2 regions of the Staphylococcus sp. GW823-FHT05F06 genome follow, and region 2 is predicted to be linked to the other one. Evidence: predicted binding sites of a transcription regulator. Region 2 holds the regulator's gene; the other holds the start of a gene.

Region 1 (10,910 bases), on a different contig from region 2:
TATGTATAAAATAAAGAGTTTTGAACCAATGTAAATCTATAATTTAAAGAAATACATCAATTCATCACTCTACTCTAAAATCTTTACAACTTAATCAATTAAATCGCACAACTTGTACATTCTTCCACACTTAATAATTTATTACGTGTATAGTATAAAGATTTAAGGCCTTTATGGTGTGCATATACATATAATCTTGAAAGTTCACGTGTTGAAATTTCTGAATTAACATAAAGTATCGTTGAAATACCTTGGTCTACGTGAGTTTGAATTGTAGCTACTAAGTCAATAAGTTTCATTTGGTCAGTATTAAATGCTGATTTGTAGTACCACATTGTTTCTGGTGATAAAAATGGCATTGGATAAAATGTTTCCGCATTTCCATACGTACGACGTTCAATTTGGTCAACAATAGGCATAACAGAACTTGTCGCATTTTGAACATAAGAAATACTTTGAGTCGGAGCAATAGCTAATCTATAAGCGTGATAAAGTCCATATTGTTCTACTTTATTTTGCAATTCTTTCCAATCATTTGAAGTAGGTATATCGATACCATCAAAAAGTTGGCGAACCTTTTCAAATTTTGGTTCAAATTCTTGAGATGTATAGAATTCAAAATATTTACCATTTGCATAGTCTGATTGCTCAAAGTCTTGATACTTTTCTCCACGCTCTTTTGCAATTTCCATTGAACGTTCGATGGAATAATAGTTCATAATCATAAAGAATATATTAGCAAAGTCTTTTGCTTCTTCAGATTCATAGCCAATTTTATTTTTAGCTAGATAACCATGTAAGTTCATTACTCCTAGTCCAACAGAATGTAGTTCACTATTCGCTTTTTTTACACCTGGTGCATTTTGAATATTTGCTTCATCACTTACAACTGTAAGAGCATCCATACCTGTGAACACAGAATCTCTGAATTTACCTGATTCCATAACATTCACTATATTCAATGAGCCTAAGTTACATGAAATATCTCTTTTAATTTCATCTTCAATTCCATAGTCGTTAATTACTGATGTCTCTTGTAATTGGAAAATTTCAGTACATAAATTACTCATTTTAATTTGCCCAATATTTGAATTCGCATGTACTTTGTTTGCATTATCTTTAAACATAAGATATGGATAACCAGACTGTAATTGTGTTTGTGCAATCATATTTAACATTTCACGTGCGTCTTTTTTCTTTTTATCGATATTAGGGTTTGCAACCATATCGTCGTAATACTTTTCTAAATCAATATCATCTAAAGTCACACCGTATTCTTGTTTAACTGTATGAGGTGCAAACATATAGAAATCTTTACCCTCTTTAGCCAAATCAAAGAATTTAGAAGGTACAATAAGACCAGTCGAAATAGTAGATAAACGTAAATCTTCATCTGCATTCACTTTCTTAGTATCTAAAAACTCTTCAACATCGTAATGGAAAATATTTAAGTACACTGCCCCAGCGCCAGGACGTTGTCCTAATTGATCTGCATAACTAAATCCACCTTCAAGTGCCTTAGCAACAGGTAAAACACCTTTAGCTACACCTTTAATTCCTTTAATTGCTTCTCCACGTGCACGAAGTTTCGATAAATTAATGGCCACACCACCACCAATTTTACTAAGTTGTTTTGCAGTTGAATCAATGAAATTGATAGAATTTAAGCTATCGTCTACTTCTAATAAGAAACATGAAACAAGTTCTCCACGTCTTGCTCTACCTGCATTCAAGAATGTTGGTGTCGCCGGTTGATAACGTTGTTCCACCATTGCAGAAATAAATTGTTTTGCTTGTTTAACATTACCATTCGCTAAATAAAGTGCAACGATTGCGACGTGCTGATTATAATCCTCAAGAAACTTAGTTTTATCATTCGTTTTTAAAGCGTAATCCTTATAAAACTTACTTGCCGACATATAACTAGCAAATTGGAAGTGAATTGATTTTGCGTATTCAGTAATTTCAATTAATTCTGCTTCGCTATATTTTTCGAAAACATTAAAATAAAAATTATTATCAACAAGATAATGAAGTCTTTCGATTTCATCATCAAAAGAAATCATTTTATCATGGATTTCTTCAAGATACACTTTCAATGCTTCTTGATCTTTCTCTAAATCAAAGAAACCATTGTCTTTTCTCTTGGTCACTTCATTATTTAATTCAATATGATTGTATTTCTTTTCTTCCATGGTTTTCATTGAAATTGCCCACCTTATCCTTAAATTCAATAATGTCTTTATTTGTCCCTTGTACTTCAAACTTCATCATTAATGGAACTTTATATTCCTCAGAAATTGTATGGCCAGCTTTAGCGAAATTTTGTCCCCAATTTCGATTTCCACTCGCAGCAACAGCTTGTAACTGAGTATGATTTACATTTAAAAAAGATTGAACCGGCTGCGGCACCTCTCCAAATCCAATAGTGCCAGTAACTAAAATGTAGGGTTCATTAACTGATTCGTTACAATTATCTTGAGTAATTTCAAATGTATCTTTAATACCAGCACGACTAATAAATCGTCTAACATTACCAGAAAATGAATAATATACTACTTTCATTGAATCACCTTCTTTCGTCAACCATTGATTCAGCCAAAAGTAGATTAGAAATGATTAAATATCTTTAATATAATTTAAATCATCTACTTATAAAAACAGTTGAAAATAGTTACTTTTACGTAAAATTTTTTCAATCTGTAAATAGCCTTTAAAATATATAAATAACCACAATATATAGTGGTTAAAACTTAAATTTGCACTACATGATAAATTATCTTTTTAGTAGGGTTTTACTATAATTGCAATATTTTCGAGATAAAAGTAGTGTCAAATTGCATTAAAATGATTAAATTCTACAACGTTAAATTCTCAGCTAAACACTATATATAGTGTTTGCATTTCTAATTTGATACTATATTCTGTGTTTCATTATACATAACTCATATCACTAATGAAAGTTAAAAATTGATGGCAGAAACAACCTATCATTTGGAAAGTGCATCACTACGAGATTAGTGTCATTATTTTAAAATAAAAAAATTTTTTTGAGTGTCTTTACTTGCTTTTCTATTGAAATTAGACATATAGGGTTAAAAGAATAGTTACGTAAATTTCTACAATAACAGATATAAATTACATTTTTAAAAACATGATTCTAGCTTTTTATTAAATTGCGCATAAGAAATAACAATCTTTAAAAGCGAACATTTGTTCGTTTTTTATTATAGCTCGTTTCCATTGAATTATCAAGAACTTATGCATAGTTAGATTTTATATGCTAATATAATGTCGTTAATCATATAATATTGAGGCGATGATATTGAATTCAAAAGTTAAAGGTATTATTGCTATATTGATTTCAGCTGTGGGTTTTAGTTTTATGTCAGTCTTTTTTAGATTGGCCGGTGATTTACCAGTCTTTCAAAAATCTCTAGCTAGAAATTTTGTAGCCATGTTTATACCATTATTTTTTATTTATAAATATAGGCAACCTATGTTTGGAAAATTAAGTAGTCAACCCCTACTCATCTCACGTTCAACACTTGGGTTAATTGGTGTCTTACTTAATATCTACGCAATTGATCACATGGTATTAAGTGATGCTGATACATTAATGAAATTAAATCCTTTTTGGACAATTGTTCTTAGTTTAATTTTTTTACATGAAAAGGTAAGAAAATATCAAATCACGGCGATGATTATTGCTATAATAGGGATGCTATTAATTGTTAAACCAGAATTTTCATCATCAGTTATTCCTTCAATAGCAGGATTACTATCCGGTATTTTTGCAGCTTCTGCCTACACATGTGTTAGAGCACTCAGCACTCGTGAAAAACCTTATACGATAGTGTTTTATTTTTCATTATTCTCAGTTGTAGTTCTTATACCTTTTTCAATATTTACTTATACACCTATGACAACAATTCAAATTCTTTTCTTACTCGGCGCTGGATTATCAGCAGCTGTAGGACAAATTGGTATAACATTGGCTTATAGTTTTGCTCCAGCAAAAGATATCTCCATCTTCACATATGCGTCTATAATATTTACTGCATTATTTGGATTTATTCTGTTTGGAGAATCACCTGATATGTTTGCAACAGTAGGATATATTGTCATTATCGGAGCAAGTTACTATATGTTTGATAAAGCAAGACGTGAAACAACTATAAATCAAAATAATTAAAGGAGCTAGAAAATTGACACAAGGACGTCAAAAAGATGAATTAAAAGATATTACTTTATTAGGCAATCAAAATAACACTTATGAATTTGATTATAGACCGGAAGTTTTAGAAACTTTTGATAATAAGCATCAAGGTCGTGATTATTTTGTTAAGTTTAATTGTCCTGAATTCACATCACTATGCCCTATTACGGGTCAACCAGATTTTGCGACAATTTATATCTCGTATATCCCTAATATCAAGATGGTGGAATCTAAATCATTAAAGTTATATTTATTTAGTTTTAGAAACCACGGAGATTTTCACGAAGATTGTATGAATATTATTATGAATGATTTAATTAATTTAATGGACCCACATTATATTGAAGTTTGGGGTAAATTTACTCCGAGAGGTGGCATTTCCATAGATCCTTACACGAATTATGGTCGTCCTGATACAAAATATGAAAAAATGGCTGAACATCGATTAATGAATCATGACATGTATCCAGAAAAAATAGATAATCGTTAATATATATTTTATAAAAATCTCTACTGTTATATTTGATGGTAGAGATTTTTTGTTGCACTTTGCTGCATTAAAGCGTATTTTATATATAGCGCGTCATTGAATAAATATAGTAATAAAATTATTGAAATTATATCATCGGATTAAATGTTACAGATTATATCAATTGACAGAATTTTCTTTTTTCAAATTTTTTGAAAATTATTGAAATTTTCTTATCACAATAGTAAAATCACCTTAAAACAATTTAATAAGGTTATTTGGGCAAGAAAGGTTGGGATGATTTATGACTTCAAATAAGTCCCATGAAAAAGCAGTTCAAGAAATACCACAACATGGATTCTTCGGACATCCAAAAGGATTAGGCGTTCTCTTTTTCGTAGAATTTTGGGAGAGATTCAGCTATTACGGAATGAGAGCAATGCTTATTTTTTATATGTATTTTGCACTCCAGGAAAACGGACTTGGAATGGACAAAACAACAGCCATGTCTATCATGTCTGTATATGGATCATTAATTTATATGTCTTCAATTCCAGGTGGCTGGATAGCTGATAGAATTACAGGTACCCGAGGTGCCACATTAATCGGAGCTATATTAATTATTATAGGTCACATATGTTTAAGCCTTCCTTTTGCAATGGTAGGTTTATTCACTTCTATGTTCTTTATTATTGTAGGATCAGGTTTAATGAAACCAAACATTTCAAATATTGTTGGTAGACTCTATCCTGAAAACGACGTACGCATGGATGCTGGATTTGTTATCTTCTATATGTCAGTGAACATGGGTGCACTCGTTTCACCAATTATTTTACAACACTATATTGATATTAGAAATTTCCATGGTGGCTTCTTGATTGCAGCAATAGGGATGGCTCTTGGATTAGTTTGGTACTTACTATTTAACCGAAAAACTTTAGGTAGTATCGGTATGAAACCGACGAACCCATTATCTTCTTCTGAAAAGAAAAAGTACGGAACAATCATCGGAATCGTTGTTATAGCAATAGTATTAATCCTTATGATTGCTTACTTTACGCATACGCTATCATTTAATTTAATCAGTAATACTGTTTTAATTTTAGGTATTGCTTTACCAATCATTTACTTTACAACAATGATTAGAAGTAAAGAAGTTACTGATACTGAAAGATCAAGAGTAAAAGCATTTATTCCGTTATTCATTTTAGGCATGTTATTTTGGTCAATTCAAGAACAAGGATCTAATGTATTAAATATCTATGGTATTGAAAACTCTGATATGAAATTAAATTTATTTGGTTGGAAAACACATTTTGGTGAAGCTATTTTCCAAACCATTAACCCATTATTTATTTTATTATTTGCACCCGTGGTTACTCTTTTATGGCAAAAGCTAGGAAAGAAACAACCTAGCCTACCTATTAAGTTTGCAATTGGTACTATTTTAGCAGGCGCATCCTACATACTTATGGGAGCAATCGGTCATATTTATGGGGATACACAATTCTCAGTTAACTGGGTTATTCTTTCATACGTTATCTGTGTTATTGGTGAGCTTTGTCTCTCTCCAACTGGTAGTAGTGCAGCAGTTAAATTAGCACCTAAGGCATTTAACGCACAAATGATGAGCCTTTGGTTATTAACTAACGCTTCAGCTCAGGCCATTAACGGTACATTAGTTAAATTAATTAAACCACTTGGTCAAACCAATTACTTTATCTTCTTAGGTGTTGTTGCAACCGTGATTACGTTAATTATATTAGCGTTTATTCCTAAGATTTCTAAAGCAATGAAAGGTATTCGTTAATCATTACACTAAAATGTGGATACAATATAAATCCTAGAAAAATAGCCAGTAAATGAGTTTTTTATAAATTCATTTACTGGCTTTTTATTTATAATACTTTGTATTGTTGGCTTGGTTTCTTAGCGGACAACTTCAGCCTATAGTCTTCAACTTGTCCTGTTCCCTCAAGAATCTCGTCAAAATACTTTGTGTTTATATGTAATTTTACATTGAAATACTTAAAAAATAAGGCCCTTTCGTATAATTTAATAAATACCAATAAACTAAATTAACGGGGTGTCTTATGTATAAAAATTATCATATGACTAAACATACTCTACCAATGGAAACTTCAGTAATTATCTCCACACATGATATGTCACAATATGTGAATGATATTGTAAAAAAATTCCAGGTACTGAATTCAGACAGCATCGTTGCGCAACATTATAGCATCCCAAAATGATATTAAAAATAATATTATATGTCTACACAAATTTTTACCAACTTAATATTCTTACTCTTAAATTTATGTTATTTTATTTGGAACATCTATCTTTATAGAACACTTAAGTTTCAATACCATAAATTTTAATTTATAATGTAAATCAAACATAAAGGAAAGTTCAAACAATCTAATTACACAAACTATTTATCGAAAGTAGGTATATATTTATGAAACAACCGTATAACCATGGTGTTCTTTTCTATCATGAACATAGCGGTTTGAAAGATATACATAATGGCATAGGAGAAGTTGCAAAATCTCTTAGTTCAATGTGTAAACACCTCTCTCTTCAACTCAGTGAAAATAAAGGCGATATTATTAAATATTGTAAATCTATTAAAAATGAAAATTATAGCTCTGATGTAGACGTTTTATTTATTTTAGGTGGAGATGGTACACTTAATGAACTAGTAAATGGCGTTATGCAGTATCAGTTAAATTTACCAATCGGTGTAATACCAGGTGGTACCTTTAACGATTTTACAAAAACACTTCAACTGCACCCTAATTTTAAAACAGCTAGTGAGCAATTATTAACATCACATGCTGAATCATATGATGTGTTAAAAGTGAACGACTTATATGTACTTAATTTCGTTGGACTTGGCTTAATAGTACAAAATGCAGAGAATGTTCAAGATGGTTCTAAAGATATATTCGGTAAATTCAGCTATATTAGATCAACCGTTAAAACGTTATTAAATCCTGTTAAATTTGATTTCTCCTTGACTGTTGATGGTGAAACAAAAGAAGGCAATACTTCGATGATGTTAATAGCAAACGGTCCCAATATAGGTGGTGGACAAATTCCGCTAACCGACTTATCGCCACAAGATGGAAGAGCAAACACATTTGTATTTAATGATCAAACACTAAATATATTGAATGATATATTAAAAAAACGTGATAGTATGAATTGGAACGAAATCACACAAGGTATTGATCACATATCAGGTAAGCACATCACACTCTCAACAAACCCTAGTATGAAAGTGGATATTGACGGCGAAATAAATTTAGAAACACCAATTGAGATTCAAGTATTACCCAAAGCGATACAACTTCTTACTGCAACTGAACAAAATAATTAATATAAATTTCACTTATTCTTTATCAATTTATTTTTAAAGCATGAGCTACTGAGACATAAATGATTGTCTCAGTTTTTTATTTTATAAATTGATAACATCGTTAGTCGTGTGAGACGATAATTTCATTACAACACCCCTCATTATTTTTAGTAAGAATACTTACAATAATTTTTTTAAAATTTACTTCTTTTAAAAATTGATTTTTTTAACTACCAAATACGTTTTGTTCCCATTGCATCAAGTCTTACACCTCAACCCCGACTACATATATAGGTTAACAACGTGTTCATATAAACATCACAATTGACTCTTTAATAGTCTGTATTTTCTTTTAATTTGGAAAGAGCTGTACTATAATGTTTGTGAATTATTTCACAATATCTAAGGAGTGGTTGTATATGTTATCTGTAACTAAAAAAAATACATATGAATCAAACAAAGATGAAGTCACACAAATGATTGATTCATTAGCAGAAAAAGGACAAGAAGCTCTAAAAGAACTATCTAAAAAATCACAACAAGAGATTAATGACATTGTACATCAGATGAGCATGGCTGCTGTTGATCAGCATATGCATTTAGCTAAACTAGCTTACGACGAAACAGGTAGAGGTATTTATGAAGACAAAGCTATCAAAAATTTATATGCCTCAGAGTACATATGGAATTCAATCAAAGACAATAAAACAGTAGGTATCATAGGTGAAGATAAACAAAAAGGATTAACGTATGTAGCTGAACCTATAGGCGTTATTTGTGGAGTGACACCAACGACCAACCCTACATCTACAACTATTTTCAAAGCAATGATTGCTATTAAAACAGGTAATCCAATTATTTTCGCATTTCATCCAAGTGCACAACAATCATCAAAATATGCTGCTAAAGTCATTTTAGAAGCTGCAACAAAAGCAGGTGCTCCTAAAGATTGTATTCAATGGATAGAAGTGCCATCAATTGTGGCAACTAAACAATTAATGAATCATAAAGATATTGCTTTAGTTCTAGCGACTGGAGGCTCTGGAATGGTAAAGTCCGCATATTCGACAGGTAAACCTGCATTAGGAGTCGGTCCAGGTAATGTTCCTACTTATATTGAAAAAACTGCTCATATCAAACGTGCTGTTAATGATATCATTGGTTCTAAAACTTTTGATAATGGTATGATTTGTGCTTCTGAACAAGTCATGGTTGTTGATAAAGAAGTATACACTGACGTCGTTAAAGAATTCAAATTACACCAAACATATTTTGTTAATAAAAATGAACTACAACAATTAGAAGATGCCATCATGAATGAAGATAAAACTGCAGTTAAACCTGATATAGTTGGTAAATCTGCTGTAGATATAGCGAAATTGTCAGGAATTAGTGTTCCAGAAAAAACAAAATTATTAGTCGCAGAAATTGATGGAATTGGAAAAGATTATCCTTTATCACGTGAAAAATTATCACCTGTACTCGCAATGGTAACTGCAAAATCAACAGGACATGCACTACAAATTTGTGAAGACACATTAAAATTTGGTGGTTTAGGTCACACTGCTGTAATTCACACCGAGGATAGTCAATTACAACAAAAATTCGGTCTAAAAATGAAAGCTTGCCGTGTATTGGTAAATACACCTTCTGCTGTCGGAGGAATTGGAAATATGTATAATGAACTCATTCCTTCACTCACGTTAGGTTGTGGTTCACATGGTAGAAATTCTATTTCTCATAATGTAAGCGCAGTAGACTTATTAAATATTAAAACAATAGCAAAACGTCGTAATAATATGCAATGGTTTAAACTCCCACCTAAAGTTTATTTTGAAGAAAATTCAGTTATGTATTTGACAGAGATGGATAATGTTGAACGTGTAATGATAGTTTGTGATCCAGGAATGGTTAATATTGGTTATACTGATATAGTTGAACAAGTGCTGAGACGCCGAGAAAACCAACCACAAATCAAAGTGTTTAACGAAGTTGAACCTAATCCATCAACTCATACAGTCTATAAGGGGTTAGAAATGTTTATAAATTTCCAACCTGATACTATTATTGCACTCGGTGGCGGTTCGGCAATGGATGCAGCCAAAGCAATATGGATGTTCTTTGAGCATCCAGAAACTTCATTTTTTGGGGCAAAACAAAAGTTCTTAGATATTCGTAAACGTACTTATAAAATTACCAAACCTAAAAACGCAAAATTTATATGTATACCAACGACATCAGGAACTGGTTCTGAAGTGACACCTTTTGCAGTAATTACTGATAGCGAGACACACGTTAAGTATCCACTAGCAGATTATGCGTTAACTCCCGATATTGCTATCGTCGATCCACAATTCGTATTAAGTGTACCTAAAGATGTTACCGCAGATACAGGAATGGATGTTTTGACACATGCCATTGAATCTTACGTCTCTGTCATGGCTTCAGATTATACAAGAGGCTTAAGCTTACAAGCAATAAAGTTAACTTTTGATTATCTAAAATCATCAGTTCAAGAAAATGACAAACACTCACGAGAAAAAATGCATAATGCTTCAACAATGGCCGGTATGGCATTTGCCAATGCTTTTTTAGGAATTTCTCATTCTATCGCACATAAAATTGGTGGTGAATATGGTATTCCCCACGGCAGAACAAATGCTATTTTATTACCACATGTCATTCGCTATAATGCCAAAGATCCACAAAAACATGCACTGTTTCCTAAATATGATTTCTTTAGAGCAGATACTGACTATGCTGACATTGCAAAATTTTTAGGACTCAAAGGTAATACAACTGATGAATTAGTGGATGCTCTAGCTAATGCGGTGTATGATTTAGGATGTTCAGTT
Region 2 (10,910 bases):
TTGTATGCTAATAATTGTTTAACACGTTTCATATCACTTTTAGAAACTAACTTAGCTTTACGTAATTGACGTTTTTGTTTAGTATTTTTATTTGCGAATAAGTGAGATGTGAAAGCTCTAGAACGTTTTAATTGACCTGAACCAGTTCTTTTAACACGTTTAGCTGCTCCACGGTGAGTTTTCATTTTAGGCATGATTCATTTCCTCCTATAATTTAACGTTTATTTTTCGTTGATAGGCGCTAACATAATAAACATTTGACGCCCTTCCATTTTAGGCTTTTGTTCAACAGTTGCAATATCTTTACATTCATCTGCAAATTTTTCTAACACACGCTGACCAATTTCTTTATGTGTAATCGCACGACCTCTGAAACGAATTGAAACTTTACATTTATCGCCTTTAGATAAGAACTTGCGTCCATTTTTCAACTTAGTTTGGAAATCATGTTCTTCAATAGTTGGGCTTAAACGTAATTCTTTAACGTTAATGACTTTTTGTTTCTTCTTCATTTCTTTTTCTTTTTTCTGCTGTTCGAATTTATATTTACCATAATCCATTATTCTCGCAACAGGTGGTTTTGCATTTGGTGCTACAACAACTAAATCTAAATCCACACGTTCAGCCATTTCTAAAGCTTCACGTTTAGATTTAACACCAATTTGTTCACCATCTTGGCCTATTAAGCGTAGTTCTTTTGCACGAATTTTCTCATTAATTTGAGTTTGATCTTTTGCTATGGTTGACACCTCCCAGAATTTTACGAAATTGTTCCAAGCAAAAAGAAGAGCGAGTATAACTACCCGCTCTTCTTAGACACAATAAATGTGTAACATGATTGACCTGCCAACTGCTTCAGCGTCGCCACAGGTGAGAAGCGGGTGCTTCTACTTGGTTCGTTTCGTATTCAACGTTAATAATCATATCAATATTTATTGTTTAAGTCAAACTATTTTTTAATTATTTTTATGGTGTCTTACTTCTTCCATCGAAACATCTTGCCTTAAGTCAACTTTGTTTAGAGGAATCTTTTTAGTTTTATATCTAAATTTATGATAAAAGAAGAAAATTAAGAATACAGGTATTCCCATGTAAGTTATAAAAAATCTATTCATATCAAAGTTACCTGTTTTAATAAAATCTACATCTTGTCCAATGATAACTATTACACATAAAATACCTGCAAAAATCGGACCAAATGGGAATAACTTCGCTTTATATTTTAATTTTGATTTATCATAATTTTGTTTATCAAATGCGCGTCTAAATCTAAAGTGACTGATTGCTATACCAACCCAAGCAATAAAACCAGTCATTCCGCTAGCAGCTACAATGTATTCATATGCATCTCCACTTAAATGTTGCAATGCGAAAATAAGAATGACTAGTACTCCAGTTGCAATTAGAGATACATAAGGTACGCCACTTTTATTTGTTTTTCCAAAAGAATTATAAGCTAATTTATCTTTACTCATCGAATATAACATTCTTGTTGAAGCATACATTCCTGAGTTACCTGCTGATAATACACTTGTTAATATAACAGCATTCATAAATGAAGCAGCAAAAGCTAATCCAGCATTCTTAAATACTAATGTAAAAGGTGAAGTAGCTATACTATCACCACCGCCCATTAATGCCTTACTATCATATGGAATCAACATACCAATAATGAAAATAGCTAGAATGTAAAATAAAAGTATACGCCAAAATACTTGTTTAATCGCTTTTGGAACTGCTCTTTCTGGATTTTCAGATTCACCTGCTGTAATACCAATAAGTTCAGTTCCTTGGAATGAGAAGCCTGCGACTAGAAATACACCAAGAATTGATAGCAAGCTACCTCCTAAATTCCCACCTAGTATTGGCCCATCTCCTTTTGTAAACGTATCAAATCCTACAAATTCTCCACCCATAATCCCTAAAATAGTTAAGATACCAATTCCTATAAATATGATGACTGTAACTACTTTGATAAGTGCGAACCAATATTCACTCTCTCCATATACTCTAACGGATAAAGAATTAAGCGCGAAAATAATAATAAGGAAAATACAACTCCAGACCCAAGCTGGTATACCTTGCATAGGGGACCAATATTGTATAACTTGCGCTGCAATAGTAACATCAGCTGCTACTGTTATCACCCAGTTGAACCAATAATTCCATCCTAAAGCAAAACCTAGTGAAGGATCGACAAAGCGTGTAGCATAAGTACTAAATGAACCTGACACAGGCAAATATGTCGCCATCTCCCCTAACGACGTCATTAGAAAGAACACCATCGCTCCAATAACTGCATAGGCAATCAAAGCACCCAATGCACCTGCGTCATGTATAGCTCCACCAGAAGTCATGAATAGACCAGTTCCTATACATCCCCCAATGGCAATCATTGAAATATGTCTATCTTTTAATCCTCTTTGAACACCGTCATTTTGTTTATTATTCTTTTTCATATAAGCTCCCTTTCCTTCATAAGTAGAGGCTAACTTGTTACCACATCAATGCATATCATTGTTGTAGATAAATTTGGTATAGATGATATAAAAGTAAAATAATATTAATATCATTTTACTTTTATATCACTTGTCTTTATATCTGTATCAATAATGTAAAAAGTGGTTACATACCTTTAAGATATGCAACCACTAATGTTTATCTATATAAGGTAGCACATCACATAAAGTGACAGTACAACTTCTATTCGAAAGTTGTCCCAACAATGCTAATTTATGGAAATAACATCATTTCGGCATTATTACCTTTCACTTATTCAACACATGTCCCATACGACTTCTGATAAGTTAGTCATTAATAATGCAACCTCTAACTCTATTTATTATATTAATTTGTAATATACATGATATACTTTATATTTTCAAGTTTATCTATGCTTTTTCAAACGGATTTCATCAATAACATTCCAAATAAATTCATCTTTTTCAACTGATTCTTGTTTTTCAGAACCATATTTTCTTACATTTACTTCTTGATTCTCTACTTCTTGGTCACCTACAACAATCTGATAAGGTATTTTTTTCATTTGAGCTTCACGAATTTTATATCCCATTTTTTCATTACGGTCATCAATTTCAACGCGGACACCTTGCGATTTTAGTTCATCTTGTAAAAGTCTTGCATAATCATAATGTAAATCTATATTTACAGGAATAATTTCAACTTGCATAGGCGCCAACCAAGTTGGAAATGCACCTTTTGTTTCTTCTGTTAAAAATGCAACAAAACGTTCCATAGTAGAAACTACACCACGGTGTATAACTACAGGACGATGTTGTTCTCCATCTTGACCAATGTACGTTAAGTCAAAACGTTCTGGTAAAAGAAAATCAAGTTGTGCTGTTGATAGAGTTTCTTCTTTTCCCATAGCTGTTTTTACTTGAACATCTAACTTAGGTCCATAGAATGCTGCCTCACCAATAGCTTCTTCATAAGTTAAACCTAATTCATCTGATGCTTCTTTAAGCATGGATTCAGCTTTTTCCCACATTTCATCATCATCAAAGTACTTATGCTTATCTTCAGGATCTCTATAACTCAATCTGAAGCGATAATCTTCAAAACCAAAATCTTTGTACACATCTTGAATCATATTAACTACACGTTTAAATTCTTCTTTAATTTGATCAGGTCTAACGAAAATATGGGAATCATTCAATGTCATTCCTCGAACACGTTGTAAACCTGATACTGCACCACTTGCTTCGTAACGATGCATAGTACCCAATTCAGCAATACGTATAGGTAATTCGCGATAAGAATGAGGTTTGTTTTTATAAATCATCATATGATGTGGACAGTTCATTGGTCTTAAGACCATTGCTTCGTCTTCATCTAACTTCATTGCTGGGAACATATCTTCTTGATAATGATCCCAGTGACCAGATGTTTTATATAAATCAACATTGGCTAATACTGGTGTGTAAACATGATCGTATCCCATACTTACTTCTTTATCGACAATATAACGTTCTATTTCCCTACGTATTGTAGCACCATTTGGTAACCATAATGGTAAACCAGCACCAACGAGTTGATTGTTTGTAAACAATTCTAAATCTTTACCAATTTTACGATGATCACGCTCACGACGTTCTTCCAACATTTTTAGATGTGCTTTCAAATCTTTTTTGTCAAAGAATGCTGTACCATAAATTCGTTGTAACATTTTATTATCACTATTTCCACGCCAATAAGCACCAGCTGTAGATAATAGTTTGAACTCTTTAATTTTAGAAGTAGAAGGTACGTGTACACCTCGACATAAATCAGTAAATTCACCTTGAGTATAAAGTGTTACACTCTCATCTTCAGGAATTGCATCAATAAGTTCTAATTTATAAGGGTCATCCTTGAAGAAGTCTTTTGCTTTTTCTTTACTAACTACTTCTCTTACAATTTTATGATTTTCGTTCACAATTTGTTTCATTGTTTTCTCAATTTTATCAAAATCATCCGATGAAACCTTATCATCCATATCAAAATCATAATAGAATCCGCCTTCTATTACAGGTCCAACTCCAAATTTAACGTCTCCGTATAAACGTTTTAATGCTTGTGCCATTAAATGAGCTGTTGAATGACGAAGTACTTCTAACGCTTCTTCACTCCCAGGAGTAATAATTTCAATAGCTCCATCTTGTTCTAAAGGGCGTGTTAAATCTACAAGTTGACCATTGAATTTTCCCGCAACTGCTTTTTTTCTTAATCCTGGACTAATTGATTGAGCGATGTCTTCTGTAGTAGTCCCTTTATCAAATTCTTTTGTATTACCATCTGGAAATTGAATATTAATTTGATTCATATTTTTTCCTCCTATTTAATAAAACATCTGATCGTTGGCTTATTGAATAAATTAACTTTACTGAGCATAAAAAAACTCGTCCCTAGCAAGGGACGAGTTTGTCGTGGTACCACCCTAGTTAAGTATATGAAAAGCATACGTGACCAGTCATATACTATACTTTACATAAGATAACGGTCTTGAGCCGGATATTCATTACAAATATCAATATTAACGAAGTAGTAATAATTTAATGTGTTAGCCATATTCTCATCAATTAATGACTTTCTGTGTAACAGAGATTAAATTATCGTATCTTCAATAGTTTCAACGATTAAGATTTATCTCTATTATACACCACATACTATAAAATTCAATTGTTTCTAAAATTTTTACCAGTCAAATAATAAGGTGTCGATAAAGTCTTAATTCTTTCAATAATTCGTGCTGCTTTAGTCTTTTCAGTGCCATCTCTAGTTATTGAAAGATGATGCTCAAGCTCACTATAATTAAAGTTAGAACTAAAAAATGTAGGAAGTTCATGTACCATTCTATAATGTAATAAAGGACCAATCACTTCATCTCTTACCCACGGTGTGACTTCTTCTGCGCCAATATCATCTAACATCAAAATATTAGCTTCTCGCACACGTTGTAATTTTTTCTCAAAACTACCGTCTTTAAAGCCACCTTTTAAAGTGCGAATAAATTCTGGTAAATATACAATTGTTGATGAAATCTTTTGCGATTTAAGTTGATTTGCAATAGCACCCAATATGAATGATTTTCCTGTACCAAAAGGACCATATAAATATAACCCCTTTACTTTTTCATCGTTAGTAATTGCTGTACAGATTTGATCAGCTGCCATTGCTACATCAAGTCTCTCTCGATTATTCATATAAATATCTTTGAGCTTTGCATGAAGTGTATCTCTTTGCATATGGTGAGATGTAATAAGTTGTGAATCAAATCGTTCCTCATCATGTTTAATTTTACACGGGCAAGGTAGATATCTAATTTTGATTCTTTCATTTTCAATATATAGTTCAGGAACATGTCCTTTTACAAAATTCGGACAATCATCATAGCGATGTCCATCATAAACTTTTTGTTGATCTTTATACTCTTGAAGAACATTTAAATCTTCGTCTATCATCTCATTAGTTATATTACTACGATTTTTCTCAAGAAAATGTTTAACGTCAGTATCATTGATTACATTTTGTTTTATTTTTTGTATACGTTTATCTAGATTTTGAGAATCGCCCATGATATTTCTGAAACTTTTCATTAGTTATCTTCCTCCTTCCACTTTTGATTTAACTTTTCAAGAAATGCTTGTCGATCTTCTTCGAGAGTGTCATCATTTATTTCTTTATTTTCTTCTTGATCGTCCCTATTTTGAAGCCATTTAGGTGTCTTTTCTTTGGATAAAAATTGATTTTGTCTTCCACGATTGTTCTGTCGTTTATCATTAGAATGTGTTTCGTAATTTTTAGGTTGATTAACTTGTAATGCATATTCATATGCTTGTTTGGCATTTGAAATACCAATTTTCTTCCAGTTGGAAGCAATTTCAAAAATATAAGATTTTGGCAACTTCATATCTTCTTTTAACATAACAAACTGTAAAAGTATATTGATTACACCAAAATTCATTTTTTCACGGTTAATCAATTCTTCTATCATACTTTTTTGCGACTGTGTAGGTTCCGAATCAGACCAACTTGCTAACATATCAATCGGACTTGTTTCATCTAGCAGTTGTAACCAATCATTTGTTGTATCTTCCGCTTGTCGATCTTTTTTTTCATCGTTAATTTTATTTGTTTGATGCTCTAATTTTGGTAATTGATTATCATGTTCAATCAGGTAATAAGTTCTAGCTTTCTTACGCATTTCTTCAAAAGATAATTGTTGTGCACTGGTAATGGAACTTAATATAACATTTTTCATACCATCTTCAGTAATTCCATAAAGTGTCGCAAGTTGTATAATCAAATTCTTAGCTTCTTTATCGATAATTTCATTACTAATAAAATGATGGTTCAACATCTGTCTCAACATTTCAAAATCAAAAGTTTCATTAGATAAATCTATACCATCATAGTGTTTGATTTGCTTTAAATTAATTTGATCAGAAACATTGACCTTTTTAGGTACGTTGAATACTTCTGTAAATTTTCTAGTTGTCTGTTGATATTTGCTTAAATCTTTCTCATCTTTTTCGAAATAAGATTTAAGTGCTTGATAACGTTTTTTATCAACCTCACTAAATAAAAATACTGATAACATAGGATCATTAAAAAATTGATAGGCTGTTGGAGGCTGAATTAACTCATAAACAAAGTGAGAGTACTTTTCTTCATGCCTTACAAATGTTTTAATCAATCCAATAGCCTCTAAATTGTCCATTTGCTCCCTGAAATCTAATAAGTTAATTTTTAGTTCATTCATGAATATATAATGCGTTAACCCGAGTTGTTGACTTTCATCTATGAATTGACTCATAAAATGATAGAGTCCAATTGATTCAACTCCGATTAAAGGGGTGAATAGTCGATTTAAAATATCTAAATGTTGTGAGGTGAATTCGAAATGTGTAATCACCTCAAATCCATCTTGTGGTTTTAGACCATATTCATAGGTTTGTAACCCCATCTATTTATCACTCCGTTTATTATCACTCAAGATACCTTGCATTGACTCTAAGAGTTGATCAACATCTTTGAATTCTTTATATACAGATGCAAATCTTACATAGGAAACTTGGTCAACATGCATTAACAAATTCATAACATGCTCTCCAATTTCTCTAGAAGAAATTTCAGTTTGTCCCTCATCTCTAAGTTGCCACTCCACTTTATTAGTTATGTCTTCAAGTTGTTGATAACGTACTGGTCGTTTCTCGCAAGATCTTACTAAACCATTTAATATTTTTTCTCTTAAAAATTGTTCTCTAGTCCCATCTTTCTTCACTACTATTAATGGACTAACTTCAATATGTTCAAATGTTGTAAAACGCGTTCCGCAATTTTCACATTCTCTTCTACGTCTAATCGCATTGGCCTCATCTGCATGTCTTGAATCAACCACTCTGGAATGTGTAGAATTACATTTTGGGCATTTCATATATGTCACCCTCCCAAGTTTAATCACCGTACATTATACTATAAAAGTACTGTGTAAAAAAGAAAGGTCAATTGCAACTATAAACGAAAGAATGTAATGATACATTGTTAATACCACTATGTGTAAAAAAGGAAAAATTGTCTTATAAATAAAGGTTTTAGAATGCTATGTTATTTATTAAAAATAATACATTTTAACGTGATTAACCATATTAAATGAATTTCAACCATTTAAATGTACTACACAATTTTATAAATACGACCAAAAGTACCATTATTAAATTATAATTTGAAAGATGATTCGTTAAAATCACCTCATTTCAAAATCATCTCAACTTGATTAATAAATAATGACTATGGATCATTTTTTTATAAAGAAAGTATCTAGAAATATGTCTAAAGCTAATTGGTTATCTATAATAACATCAATGGTGCTTCAACTTTGTTTAGGGCTATTTGTATATAAATAAACCTGAGATAATATGGCTATCTCAGGTTTAGTGTAAGTATAAATATTTAATTAAATGGCTTTTACCATTGCTTTATCATCAATTAATTGTCCAATTTTGTCAGCTACTTCAACAACTCTATTCGAATAACCCCATTCATTATCATACCAAGCGATAACTTTCACCTTATTTTGTCCCATAACCATCGTAGATTGAGAATCAATAATTGCTGAATGAGGATTTGTGTTAAAGTCTACAGAAACTAAAGGAGCTTCTTCAACATCAAGAACACCTGATAAATCGGCATTTTTAAATGCATCATTAACTTGTGTAACTGTAACATTCTGTTCTAAATCAACAACTAAATCAACGAGAGAGACATTTTTTGTTGGTACTCTTAAAGCCATTCCATGAAGTTTACCTTCAACTTCAGGCAATACTTCTTTAAGTGCTTTAGCAGCACCTGTTGACGTTGGAATAATACTTTCATTACAAGAACGTGCTCTTCTTAAATCTTTGTGTGGATTATCAATATTTTTTTGATCATTTGTTATTGCATGAACAGTTGTCATCAGACCATTTATGATTCCAAATTTATCATTGAGGACTTTTGCAACTGGTCCGATACAATTAGTAGTACAAGATGCATTACTAAAAATATCGTATGTATCAATATCAAGTTGATTATCATTGACTCCTTTAACAATCATTTGAACGTCTCCACCTTTAGACGGTCCAGTGAGTAATACCTTTTTAGCACCTGCATTAATATGAGCAACTGCTTTATCTCCGTGATTAAATTTACCTGTCGCTTCTATAACAACATCAATATCCATCTCATTCCATGGTAAATTTTCTGGATTGCGATCAGAAAGTAATTTAATTTCATGTCCATTCACTTTAATACCACTTTCAATCGGTTCAACTTTTTTATCATAAACTCCATGCGTCGTATCATAATTAAGTAAATGTGCAATTGTTTCAGGTGGATAACTAGCGTTAATCGCTTTAACATTTAAATTTTTATTATTTAGTGCTATTCGTAACACCATTCTACCTATTCTACCCATACCGTTAATTGCAATATTCGTTGCCATTCAAAGCACCCCTTGTTTTATATGTTATACTTTATGGAAATAGTATAACATATTAATTTTTAAATGAAAGCGTTTACCGATAAATTTATCTATAAATATAAATTAAGCTTTATCATTTATAAGATTTTGATTCAAACATTGACTATGGAATTGAATAAATAAGGATTCTAATAAAACATCTACTTTTGGATTTACTCTATATCGATTAATCATTTTATAAGAAGGGTTTAGAATTTGTGAAAACCACATCATTCGAATAGTATCATTAAGAAATTTTTTCTACCAGAAAATACTGATTGTGTGTAAGCATATAACACTACTTTCAACATCATATTGGGATGCTATAATGTTGCGCAACAATGCTGTATGAATTCAGTACCTGGAATTTTTTACAATATCATTCACATATTGTGACATATCATGTGTGGGAATATGTACTGAAGTTTCCTTTGGTAAAGTAAGTTGAGTCATATTATAATCTTTATGCATAAGGTACCTCGTTAATTTAATTTAGTGGTATTTGTTAAATTATACGAAAAAGCCTTATTTTTAAAAGTATTTCAATGTAAAGGCAAAGTGTTATGACGAGACTCTTGAAGACGCAGAATAAGCTGAAGACTACAAGCTGAATCTGTCAACTAAGAAAGCGAACCAACAATACGAAGTATTATAAATAAAGAAGCCAGTAAATGAATTTATAAAAAACTCATTTACTGGCTATTTTGCTAGGAATTATGTCCCAGCTTTTTTGCCTCTAATTAGCGTTTAATATGTAATTATTTATAATACATACACTTTGTGATAACAAAATAAAAGCATTCTATACAATTTTCATTATATTTACTATTCACTCTCCGATTGAATATACCCTTCTTCTTCAAGTAATTTTTGTAAATTCTGTTTAAGTTCTAATTTATCACCTAGATTATCTATCACATGATCTGCCATCCTACTTTTTTTATCTATAGATATTTGACTATAAACACGTGCTTTAGCATCTTCTAATGATAAATTATTCCTCTCCATTAAACGATCGATTTGAATACTTTCAGATGTATAAACCACCCAAACTTCATCTACAGTATCTTGTAGTTCATTTTCGTACAACAATGGGATATCCATAATTACATGATATCCATGTTCTAGATAATTGTTTTTCTCTTGTTCCATTATCTCTCTTACAATAGGATGAACTATTTCATTAAGAGCCTCGCGTAAGTCAGGATGATTAAAAACTATCTCTCCTACATATTGACGATTCATCTCACCATTTTCGTCAATTGCTTCTTCCCCAAAAATCTCTTTAACTTGTTCAAGACCCTTAGAGCCTTTTTTAACTGCTTCGCGTGAAGCAATATCAGCATCTACGATTTTAAACCCATATGCTGTTAATAATTCTGAAACTGTTGATTTTCCAGTGGCAATA

What was found. Region 2 encodes NrdR, which represses ribonucleotide reductase genes. Its sites were predicted from a motif close to AACACNATATATNGTGTT; they were not measured.
Region 1: the regulator NrdR is predicted to act here: its motif matches at 2,730-2,747, upstream of nrdI (class Ib ribonucleoside-diphosphate reductase assembly flavoprotein NrdI).

What each region holds. Positions count from the first base shown of each region.
Region 1 covers NZ_JBXAHW010000009.1:9,826-20,735, reverse strand. The annotation lists gene nrdE (class 1b ribonucleoside-diphosphate reductase subunit alpha) at 99-2,204, opposite strand; gene nrdI (class Ib ribonucleoside-diphosphate reductase assembly flavoprotein NrdI) at 2,167-2,565, opposite strand; gene AC1Q7N_RS07155 (DMT family transporter) at 3,320-4,195, shown strand; gene queF (preQ(1) synthase) at 4,209-4,709, shown strand; gene AC1Q7N_RS07145 (peptide MFS transporter) at 4,993-6,498, shown strand; gene AC1Q7N_RS07140 (hypothetical protein) at 6,782-6,943, shown strand; gene AC1Q7N_RS07135 (diacylglycerol/lipid kinase family protein) at 7,153-8,076, shown strand; gene adhE (bifunctional acetaldehyde-CoA/alcohol dehydrogenase) at 8,475-10,910, shown strand, end outside.
Region 2 covers NZ_JBXAHW010000002.1:28,443-39,352, reverse strand. The annotation lists gene rpmI (50S ribosomal protein L35) at 1-194, opposite strand, end outside; gene infC (translation initiation factor IF-3) at 222-749, opposite strand; ribosomal protein L20 leader region at 776-899, opposite strand; gene AC1Q7N_RS01675 (amino acid permease) at 957-2,459, opposite strand; lysine riboswitch at 2,665-2,840, opposite strand; gene thrS (threonine--tRNA ligase) at 2,888-4,825, opposite strand; gene dnaI (primosomal protein DnaI) at 5,178-6,098, opposite strand; gene dnaB (replicative helicase loading/DNA remodeling protein DnaB) at 6,098-7,468, opposite strand; gene nrdR (transcriptional regulator NrdR) at 7,469-7,939, opposite strand; gene gap (type I glyceraldehyde-3-phosphate dehydrogenase) at 8,459-9,484, opposite strand; partial or broken gene AC1Q7N_RS01645 (IS5/IS1182 family transposase) at 9,590-9,973, opposite strand; gene coaE (dephospho-CoA kinase) at 10,328-10,910, opposite strand, start outside.